2 regions of the Pedobacter sp. W3I1 genome follow, and region 1 is predicted to be linked to the other one. Evidence: riboswitches for the same ligand, from Rfam matches in the RefSeq annotation. Region 1 holds a riboswitch; the other holds the start of a gene.
What was found. Region 1 has a riboswitch for S-adenosylmethionine ahead of QF042_RS19780 (peroxiredoxin). Riboswitches for the same ligand answer to the same signal wherever they lie in the genome.

Region 1 (5,861 bases):
TAACCGTAGAACCATCAAGCCCTTTGATCTTTACCGATACACCCGGCAAAGGAGATTTATCTTCAGCAGAAACAACTACCCCGGTAATAACTCTTTGTTGGGCAGATATTTGCGCGTAGGTAAGTACGCTCAATAATAATATTAAAAGTAGTTTTTTCTTCATGTTGTTTATTTTGGAATAGACATACCAATGGCCATCCACCTCATTTTTAGTGGAAAAATGTGTTAAAAATTAAGTTTTAAAGATTTTTGATCGAACTCTGCCTATTTTATCATTTTTGTTTTTGAAACCGATCATCGGTAAGCGAAAGTAAAAAAGCCTCTATATCGTTTATTTCATTTTCGCTCAAGCCTAATGGTTTATTTAAAGAAAGATCCCTGTTTTTCCCATTTTTGATTACCACATCTGGATTATTGTAATATTGGATCACTTCTTTTAGGGTTTTAAACATCCCGTTGTGCATATATGGTGCAGTAATCCCAACATTTCTTAAACCAGGGATTTTAAAATGCCCTTTATGCTCTGGGTTATGCGTGACCTCAAATCTACCCTGGTCTTTCAGTTCTAATTCATTAAATAACCCGATTCCTTTAAAACGGTCGGCAGTAAAATCTTCACCCGAATGGCAATTGTTACAGTTGGCCTTTCCGATAAACAACATCCTGCCGCGCTTTGCATTTTCGGAGATGGCTTTGTCATCTCCATTAATATACCGATCGTAAGGGCTGTTTGCGGTTTCTAATGTTCTTTCGAAAGAGGCAATGGCCAGTAGCAAATACTTTTGTGTAGGTGGCGAATTAAAAATCTTCTGGAATAGTGCTGCATAATCCTTGTCTTTTTGCAAGCGATCAATGGCATCGGCAATAGGCAGGTTCATTTCTACAGGATTAATAATGGGCTGCAGGGCTTGATCCTCCAAGGAAGCGGCTCTGCCATCCCAAAAGAGGCTTGGTCTGCCCGAAAGATTGGTTACCGATGGCGAATTACGCGTTCCTTTGGTTCCCCCTACACCTAAGCTCACCGCTGATGTATCTGCAAAAGCAAATTCCGGTTTATGGCACGAAGCACAGCTAATGCTTTTATCTTTAGAAAGAATCGGATCAAAAAACAGCTTTTCGCCTAAACGTTCCTTACTGTTAATTACAGTGGGATCGTCTGCACCAAATCCGGCCATTAAAAACACCACTAAAACTAAGGACAGGGAAATTATTATTTTGCTTCTTTTCATTAGTGTATTCGGTTCGGAATTATTTAACGGGTCTTCGACTACGCTCAGACTGACATCCCTTAATTGAAATATTGTAGTCTTCATTAATCGGTCGTCATTCCCGCGCAGGCGAGAATCTTAAAGCCTTTGGTTAAGCTTAAGCATTAAGATTATCTTCGATGAGCACTTCGTGGTTCCCAATCAAGTTGGGGATGACGGACCTACCTGTTTAGCTAGCGAAAGGGAGAATACCAGACTCTCCCATCTCAACTAACCTAACAAGAGAGATTTTAATTATTGGCTACCAGCTGTACATTCAGCTCGAAATCATCATAGATGGTTTTATCGCCCAGGTTTTCAAAAAAGCTTTTAGACCTGAATTTGATATCGTACTTGGTTCTATCGACCGTAATTTTTGCATTTGCAATTACTTTATTGCCTTCTTGCTTAACTGTTGCAGGAAAACTGATTTCGTTAGTAATGCCTTTAATGGTGAGCTTTCCCTTCACATCATAAGTTCCTGCACCGGTACTTTGCACCGATGTAATGTTAAAATTAGCTTTACCAAACTTTTCTACCGCAAAAAAATCGTCACTTTTCAAATGACCCAACAGTTTAGCATTGGTTTCTTTATCAGTAAGATCGGTAACCGCAATGGTTTTGGTATCGAGCTCGAAACTGCCGCCTTTTAGTACTTTATTGTCTAAGGCTAAAGACCCGGAACTAACGTTGATGGTTCCCGAATGTTCTCCGGTTACCTTTTTGGCCACCCAGGTTAACTTACTCTGTTCAGGGCTAACTTTATAGTTTACCAGTTTCCTTACAAGAGTTTCCGTAGCTACCTTTAGTTTAGGTTTTGGCCCGTTTAAAGCTGTAAAAGATGAGGCTACAAGTGTAGTAGCAATAATTGCGATCGTTTTATACTGTAACATATTATTTATGGTGTTTAGTTTAGGTGGTTTAGCTATTTTCCATTTGCCTGTGCCTCAAAATAAGCAGCAGATGGTACTGGTTCTGCGATTAATTCATCCAGAACTTTATTGAATTTTTTCTCGTAATCATCGTAATATTTACCTGTAACGGTTCCGGTGTAACCGGTATATATTTCGCGTACTTCGCCTTTTCTATCAATAATAATGGTGGTTGGATAAGCGATAAATTTATTTAAAGCCGGAAGTTTATCAGCAACCAATCTTTTATCAGCCAGTCCGCCAAACAGGATATCGTATTTAATGTTGTATTTATCGCGTAGTTTACCCAGCGTATATTTTCCATATTCAAGGTCATCTTTCTGTTCGAAACCAATGGCGATGGCTTCTACGCCTCTTTTGGCATTTTTATTGAACCATGGCGAAAGGAATACGGTTTGATCGGTACAGTTCGGGCACCAGGTACCTACCAACTCCACAATTACAACCTTACCTTTATATTTATCATCCGTTAACGAAACAGACTTTCCATTCAGATCAGGGAAAGTAAAAGCAAGTTTTTTAACGCCTTCTTTTAAATGTGTGAGTGTATAAGGATCTGGCAATTCCGCCTGATTATCTTTTACGCCTGTAAACTTTAAGTTATCGTAAATGCCCTGGCTAATTTCGCCAGAAAGTGTACCATCTTCGTTAATCGTACCCTTATAAATTTTGGGACTTGGACCACTAAAACCAGAAAGTACAAACTGATTTCCCTGTACGGTACCTTCCAACTCACGGCTATCGCCAGTTACCTGCATAATTACACCTGTTAACTTATTGCCTTCTTGCTTTAATATGGCAACTTTGTTTGGAACGGCTTCTTTAGAAAAACCTTTAAACTCCCATTTTCCCGTCAAATTTGCGGTAGGCGCAACATCTTTTCCGGGCTCAACAAAGCGGTAAGATTTACCTTGCTCTGCAGTAAAAGGCAAAGCATTGCCCTGCAAGCCTGGTACTAAGCTTCTATATTCGCCTGAGATCCGTCCATCGCTTTCAATTTTGGCTACCAAAGCTGCATCGTAAGTATTCATTTTGATAAACAGTGAATCCTGTCCTAAATATTTGATATGGAAATCGTCTCTCCGTGTACCATTTAGCAGTGTAAATGTGGCATGCTCTGCATCTTTTCCCTTTAGTTCGAAATTAAAAGGGACTTCTGTTTCAGCAACTTTAAAAACACCGCGCCAAATTCCTTCTTTTATAAATTTTTTGGCCACTTTTGGTTCTTCATGCACCTTGTTTACAGCAAAGGCTGTAGTAGAAATGAGGGATGCCAGTGCCAGCACCTGCATTTTAGCAAAGTTAGTTTTCATCATGTAAAGTTTTGAGTGTAGGTTAAATATGGGCTGCAATATGATGCAGCCTCACATTTTTTTGGTTTGGTTGGTTTAGGTTACTTACTTTTTTGTGTTTCTACCGAAGCCAGTTTTTCGGGTACCGGTTCAGCAATCAGTTCATCTAATACTTTATTGAATTTGGTTTCATAGTCGTTAAAGTATTTTCCAGTTACAGTGCCGGTATAACCGGTGTAAATTTCTCTTACATTTCCTTTTCTATCGACAATGATGGTTGTTGGAAAAGCAATGAATTTATTTAGCGCTGGCAGTTTTTCGGCCACTACTTTTTTATCGGCAATGCCTCCGAAAAGGATATCGTAAGTGATACCATATTTTTCTTTCAATTTGCCCAAAGTGTATTTCGCATATTCAAGATCATCTTTTTGTTCAAAACCAATTGCAATGGCTTCTACACCACGTTTTTGGTTCTTTTTAAACCATGGAGAAAGAAAAACAGTTTGATCGGTACAATTTGGACACCAGGTACCAATTGTCTCGATAATTACGACCTTACCTTTATATTTATCATCACTTAAGGAAACATTTTTTCCGGCAAGATCTGGAAAAGTAAAATCGAGTTTTTTATAGCCTTCTTTAAGAAAAGTAAGTTTATAAGGATCAGGAAGTTCGGCGTTTTCGTTGCGTTGCCCGTCAAATTTCAGGTTTTTATAAATCCCAAATCCTTGTTCTCCGGTAATGCTGTTATCATCGTTTATTTTCCCTTTTACAATAAAAGGACTTGGTCCGGTAAAACCAGATAATTCAAATTCATCGCCCTGTACGGTGCCTTCCAATTCTCGGGTATCACCAACAACAGTCATGATTACGCCTGTAAGCTTGTTCCCGTTCTGTTTTAATAATGCGATCGAAGCAGGTACAGCTTCTTTGGTATAAGTTTTTATTTCCCATTTACCAGAGATATTGTGCTTCGGAGCCACGTCTTTACCGGGTTCGACAAAGCGGTAATTTTTACCATGTTCGGCTACAAATGGCAGCGAATTGCCTCTAAAGCCAGGTACCAGACTGCGGTATTCGCCCGATAAAGTCCCATCAGTTTCAATTTTCGCCACCAAAGCAGCATCATAGGTATTCATTTTTACATAAATGGAGTCATCGCCACGTCGTTCTACATGAAAATCATCACGTCTGGAGCCATTAATTAAAGTCAAAATGGCTGTTTGAGGATTTTTACCTTTTAATTCGAAGTTAAAGGGCACTTTTGATTCGCTTACACTAAACTCGCCCCTCCAAATCCCTTCTTTAGGAAATGGTTTTGCCACCTTGGCTGATGCAATGCCGCCCAGTAACAGTACTGAGGTGGTTAGGCATGCAATTTTTGAGGTAATTGTCGTTTTCATAATCATCATTATTAGTTAAACACTATCGTTTTAGAGTTTTTAATAACAAGGCACATTTTTCCATAGAAAAATTCAGGCAGCATAGATACAAGCTGTTTATACAGTTGTTTCTGCTTAATGAAATCCCTAACAGGAAACGATGTGTTTAATGTTATTGGTTAATTTATAATCTATTGCTAGATCAGTTTGAGCACTTTTTCCTATGGAAAGTTGCTAGAAGTTCAACGAGTACTGACTCTCCCTTCTTCTTTATAAATCAACTAATTAATGGTGGTGAATTAATTAGAGTAATAACCTAAACTAGTGGTGGTGATTAGTTAGGCCGTTCCTGATACCCCGGCAACTTATTGACTTAAATACATGACCACCATAATATTCTATCAAAAGGCCCCGGGGTACCAGGATTTTTATAAGAATATCTGAATGAAAACCTTAACAGGTGATCCGTATCTTAGTTTATATTAGCGGCAACAGCAGTTGTACTGATCTGAATAATTGATCAGAAAATATGGCTGAGGTTGTCTGCGGAGTTTCATATCGAACGTAAATTTGCTAGTGAACTATTATATTTTTTTGTAAAAGTATAAACTTTGTTTACTTTACACAAGTATTCCTATAGATTTTATAGACTTTATTCATAACATACTGATTTACAGAAATATAATTTTTCAATAAGACAAATTTCTCATTAAGCAAAGCGCTTTGAGCAGCGCGCATGGTGTAGTGGACGCATTGAAAGGGGGCTTCGCTGACTATCATTGACAATCCATAATTCAAGCCTCATTCGATCTGATAGCTATCGAATGAAGCGCAGTCCCGAACTTTCGGGAGAAAAATCTATTCCATTAGATTTCTCGACGGCATTGCACTCCGCTCGAAATGACGATACAGTAAAAACACAAACAACTAATAATCAACAAATTAAATAATAAAAAAATCTCAAGAAGCACAAATCTTACAAAAAACTACTATTTCTATAGAATTTAT
Region 2 (5,861 bases), 2.0 Mb from region 1:
TTCGTCACATTATCGTATACATTTTGATATGGGTGAAGATTAAGCGAATAACCGTTAGCTTGTACATCGATGGTCCTTGCATTGCCATTAAGCACAAACGAGCCATCGGAATTGACCTTAAAATGGTGGAACTGTGAGGTCGGGGGTGTATTTTGCACATTGCTTAAGCCAAATTCATTATCGACAATAATATTTACCTTTCCGGTACCTTTTCCTTTTTTGGTGAGCACCTGGATAATTCCGCCCTCACCCCTGGTACCATAAAGGGCTGAAGCAGCAGCACCTTTAACCACTTCAATCGATTCTATATCCTGCGGATTTAAGTCGGACAGATTTAATGCTGTTACAAACCCATCTACCACCAAAAGCGGTGCAATATTGCCCGATACCGATTTAGCGCCACGCAGATAAACCGTAGCCCCCGAATTACCAGAAGATTGGCTGATCTGGATCCCTGCAACTTTTCCTCTTAAAGTTTGAGAGGCATCTGTTGCCGGAACAGTATTAATCTGATCGTTATTCACTTTTGTTAGCGCAAAGGTTAGTTTTTTACGACTGGTACCTTCTGCAACGCCCGTAACGACCACATCGGATAAAAGATGGACATCTTCTTTCAATTCCACATTAATTTCCGATCGGTTATTAATAGCTATCACCTGTTCTAAATAACCCTGAAAATGGATGGTGATACTATCCGCTTTTTGAGATAGGTTTAAGCTAAATTCTCCTTTACCATTGGTACTGGTGCCAACTTTGGTGCCTTTTAACTTTATGGTAGCACCTATAAGTGGCTGCTTATCTTTACTGTCGGTAATCTTACCGCGAATGGTATTTTGGGCAAAAGCCTGCAAACTGCTAAGCAAAACAAAGCAGACTATTAACTGGGTAAAAAATAGTTTCATGTTTAGGGATTATAATTAAGGATGACTGGTTTGGTTGAGAAATTGTGTGAGTTTTAAGATTGAGGTTGTTAACACGAGAATTTGTTCCTGTACTTCTTTTGCATGATACTGCTCAATGGCTTCTCTCACACCGGGAAGTGTTTTAACGCCATAACCGGTATACAAACCAGGTGCATAAATGCTGTGTTTGTACCATGGCCTGCCAGGCAAACCTGTTGAAAGAAGCAATTGTTTTTCTGCCTGAAAAAGTAAGGTATTCAGTTGGTCAGTTTTAGTATCCGAAGCGAGTGCAGCGATTACGGTCTGATTAAGTTTTGATGATGCAGTTTTTAAACTATCTACTGCGAAGTTTAGTGCTTTAAAATCAAATTCAGGCAATTCAACCTGTACAGGAGGATTTTTCAAGTTTTCTTTGGGATCATTGGCGAACTGATAAGCACCACTTGAAATGAGTTTATTCTGGCTTTGGGCGCCTTCTTTAAGCTGTTTTGCCAAAGCGTTTACTTCGGTAACGTAAGTAGCTATTTTAGCCTGAAGATTAGAAAAATTAAATGGAAGTACATCTGCATTGGCTAAACGCAACACTGCTCTTCCGGCCGTTTGAGATAAAGCCAATCCATAATCAAAACCGGGATCTTTAAACTTTACAAAATTATCATAAGTATCGAAATTGGTATGGTACTCTCCTCCTTCATCCTCACCACCAAAACCAAGACTTAAAGTAGGTATGCCGAGGTGCTGCAAAAATGCCGAATAATCTGATCCTGTGCCGAGCGCTCCCAGATCAAGTGTTTGGGTATCTTGTATTTTCTTACGTTCGGAAAGCGAGGCTGTAGAAATAGCTTTATTAGCTTTCCACCGTTCGAAAATGTTCGTATTTACCTGAGGATCTTTTACATCTTTTGAAATTTCTGAAACAAAATTTTCTAAGGCATGCGAGCCGCCCGCTTCTAAAAAGCCACGGCCATTACCATCCGAATTGATGTATGCAACCGCTTTACTGTTTAACTCGGCCGCATGGTCTTCTACCCATTCTGTTGAGCCTAAAAGGGATTGTTCTTCTCCATCCCAGGCGATATAAACAAGTGTACGTTTAGGTTTTATACCTGCCTTAGCCAATTTCCCAATAGATTTTGCTTCTTCTAATAAAGACGCTAAACCACTTACCGGATCTGCAGCGCCATTTACCCAGGCATCGTGGTGGTTCCCACGAATGATCCATTGGTTTTTAAATTTACTTCCTTCTAATTTAGCTACAACATTGTATGCCTGCACAATATCCCAGTTAAAAGCCAGATTTAAACGAACCAAGGTACTTCCATCTCCAATGTGATAGGTAACAGGCAGGCCACCGCTCCAATCGACAGGTACCACCTGACCTTTAAGTGCAGCAAGCAATGGCAAAGCATCGTGATAGCTGATGGGCTGAACCGGAATTTTAAGAATCGTTTTGGCATCTGCTCTCTCCAACCTTTTGGCATCCTGAGTAGAACCGATTCCGGGCGTTAACGGATCACCGGGATAAATTACCATATCCATTACCGATCCCCGTTGAACAGCAAATTCTGGCTTATAAGCGCCTAGCGGATATACATCTCCTTTTACAAAGCCGTCATCTTTTGGGTCTGAATAAATGATACAGCCCACTGCACCATGTTCGTAGGCTATTTTAGGTTTAGTGCCTCGCCACGATCGGCCATATTTTGCAATAACAATCTTGCCTTTTACGCTGATGCCTAAACGCTCCAACTTTTCATAATCAGCTGGCAGACCATAATTTACAAAAACAAGGCCTGCACTTACATCGCCATCGGCACTCCAGGCATTGTAAGGGGGCAATTGCCCTTGCTGTGCGGTTGCTAAATCTTCCTTAACAGCCTTTTCTTGGAGCGAGGCACTGTATTTGTTGCCCCCTAAAAGTTCTACCGAACGGGATTTAGGTGTTGGAAATAAAACATAATAAGTCTCTATTTTTGCATCCCAGCCATAGCTTTTAAACTTTTCCAGTACAGATTCTGCTACCGTTTTACTGCCCCTAGAGCCCAGGTGATGGGGATGGGCAGAAAGCTCTTTTATGGTAGACCCTATATTTCCTTTATTAAGCCCGGCATCAAATTTCTGTTCAATATCACGTTGTATCGGAATATTTTGTATTTTAAATCCACTCAGTTTCTCCTGCGCCACTAAAGGAAGCCAGAGCAATTGAATAGCCGTGAAAAAGGTAAAAGTTTTTTTCATTTTCTGATTTTTTTAGGAATTCTTTTACCAGAAAAACTTTGAGCGACCTCAAAATAATTAGCATGCGGATGCATAACCAACTTATCTTCTCCACCCCTGGGCAGAAAGGAATTAGCACCTTTTACAAGTGTATAGGTTGCTCAGACGTCTTAGGGCCTTTCCCTCGGTCTCTCTGGATAAGTATTATATAATGATGCAAAAATAATAAAATAATCTACTAATCCTATAGATTATATATTATTTATTAAAATGGATATAATTTGGTAACTGCAGAAGCCTGCGAAGCAAAAACCAACGATAAATTAAGTAAAAATATTACACCTTTATTTTAATGGACCTGGCCTGACTTTTTTAAACAGTAGGCACAGCTAATTACGCTGTACAGCTTATTCATATCTTTCCAAACGTTATTGATACTATCTTTACAGGCAGTTCTTTAGTATTTTACATGGTGTGGCTTAATAACTCCTAAGATTTTATAATATTTGTGAAATCAACATTATAGCAACTGTCTTGTGAAAATCGCAAAATATTACCTGGCCGCTATATTCGCTTATGCGACCTGGGGCTTTTTTAGTTTAGTTTTAAAACCTTTAAGCGGATATTCTTCGGTGGATATTTTATTTTACCGCATTTTTAGCTGCGCTATATTGATGGTATTAATTACCGCGTTGTTTAAACGTAGCGAATTAGTTAAAACCTTTTCTAATATTAAGGCCCTGCCTTCGAAGCAAAGACGAAATATGCTTTTGCTGAATGTAGGCGGAAGTGTATTCTTAAATATCAACTGGTTCTCGTTTATTTACGTGCTTAATCATGTAAGTATTAAGGCTACCTCGCTTGCCTATCTGGTTTGCCCCATCATTACTACATTGCTTGCTTACTGGCTTTTGCATGAAAAGCTTAACAAAATACAATGGACGGCCGTTGGGTTAAGTATAATGGGCTGCCTGATGCTATCGTATGCCAATATTATGGACATGGTTTACGGCATTGTTATTGGGTTTACTTACGCCGCTTACCTGGTAAGCCAGCGTAAAATTGTTGGATTTGATAAGTTCATCCTTCTTACTTTTCACATTTCGCTTGCCGCACTGATGCTGCTGCCCTTTTACCCTGCCTACAGCGGACCTGTACCTACAGAGACACTATTTTGGTTACTAATAGAAGTTATAGCAGTTGGTTTTACAGTGATCCCGTTGTTTTTGAATTTGTATGCCTTAAAGGGGTTAAGCTCGTCAACAGTGGGTATGTTGCTTAATATTAATCCAATTATTGGATTTGCGATAGCAGCTATGGTATTCCATGAACCCATTACTCCATTACAAATGGCGGCATACAGTATCATTTTCATATCGGTTGTCGTTTTCAATGTGCATTACCTTTTAAAGAAAAAGTAAAGGCATCTGCCTGGTGGGTTTTAAAATTAGTAATAAAAAAGATTTAGCAGCTATTGAAATGTAACAAAAACAGATAAACTTATTGCAAATAAATCTTAATGGTCCTCAGTCCAAATTGCGGAATAGGCAGATTAACGGCAGTGATGCCATTTTGCTTTTTAAGCAGCTTTAAAGTTTGTGATTTTGTATGGTTAAGCTCGACAAGTTCAGCCTTTTTTATGGGTATATTAAAATTTAAATTAAGATTGTTTGATACAGCATTGGCATTAAATACACGGAACAACAAAGCACCATCTTCCATAGTAAGGGAGGAGATTTCGTAACCAGGTTCAGCGATCTGGAGCAGCGAAAATGAAGGCTTTTGCTCTTTATTATTTGTCACAACCTGCAAAGGTTCGTTCCATGTAATACTTTGGCTCCAAACCTCTGCCTTATCCCACTTATTTCGATGTGGAAAAAGTGCATAATGATATTGCGAAGCACCTTTTATGTCATAATTCCGTCCCCATAAACCCACCCCTGAATATTGAAGTGTTAAGCCTAAAATACCAGTTTCATTATGCGCATAACTTGTGGTATGATCGTTTAACAAAGCCATTCCATAGTGATCATCGTGATCGCTTACATCCACCCAATTCACAAGGACATTGTTCTTGATACTGTCCCAGGTATTAAAATAGGTATTTTTCAACCTGCTTTCCATTACATCGAATGCCGCGTTTTTATACACTTTTTGAGCTGCAATATTCAATGGAAAAACAGCCTGCAATTTTAAACTGTCGTTATAAAATGCTTTTTTAAGATCATTCGCCTTCCATCCGCTTTTTTGTGCATAGTCCTGTCCTATCCCCGCATTGTTTTGCCAGTTTACAGTTGTTTGTACATCTATCCTGCTATCGTATTTTTTAAGCGTAATGTATTGTGTAAATGCATGGTTACTGATTTTTCCTTCGATTTTTAATCTGGTCATCAATAGGCCGTCTTCCACAACAGTTATTTTTGCTACCTGATCTTTTGAAGAATAAAAAGTACTGTCCTGATAGAAATAGCCCCTCATTTCATTAAATGATCGTTTGCTTTTTTGATCTACAAATTGTTTATTGCATAATTTTTTGGCAATCAGACTTTCAATAATCCCGCCTTTGGCTGCATTAAATGCGATTTCGTAATCCTCATTATTGAAAGTGTACAGATTTCCTTTTACTGAAATGTGGGTAATAGGTTTAGCAATTTTAGTCTTGGAAGGTTTTATGCTATAATGAACATCACCTAATGCCGGAGCCAATGCTTCGAACAATAAAAAGCGGTTGCCATTTTCGGT

Region 2: another riboswitch for S-adenosylmethionine. It lies ahead of QF042_RS11965 (transferrin receptor-like dimerization domain-containing protein); the one in region 1 lies ahead of QF042_RS19780 (peroxiredoxin).

The regions. Positions count from the first base shown of each region.
Region 1 is NZ_JAUSXN010000001.1:4,857,252-4,863,112, forward strand. It holds gene QF042_RS19760 (TonB-dependent receptor) at 1-163, opposite strand, end outside; gene QF042_RS19765 (cytochrome-c peroxidase) at 273-1,229, opposite strand; gene QF042_RS19770 (YceI family protein) at 1,499-2,140, opposite strand; gene QF042_RS19775 (peroxiredoxin) at 2,173-3,492, opposite strand; gene QF042_RS19780 (peroxiredoxin) at 3,573-4,874, opposite strand; SAM riboswitch class I at 5,035-5,132, opposite strand.
Region 2 is NZ_JAUSXN010000001.1:2,865,587-2,871,447, reverse strand. It holds gene QF042_RS11970 (SusC/RagA family TonB-linked outer membrane protein) at 1-902, opposite strand, end outside; gene QF042_RS11965 (transferrin receptor-like dimerization domain-containing protein) at 918-3,140, opposite strand; SAM riboswitch class I at 3,219-3,323, opposite strand; gene QF042_RS11960 (EamA family transporter) at 3,656-4,540, shown strand; gene QF042_RS11955 (glycoside hydrolase family 38 C-terminal domain-containing protein) at 4,620-5,861, opposite strand, start outside.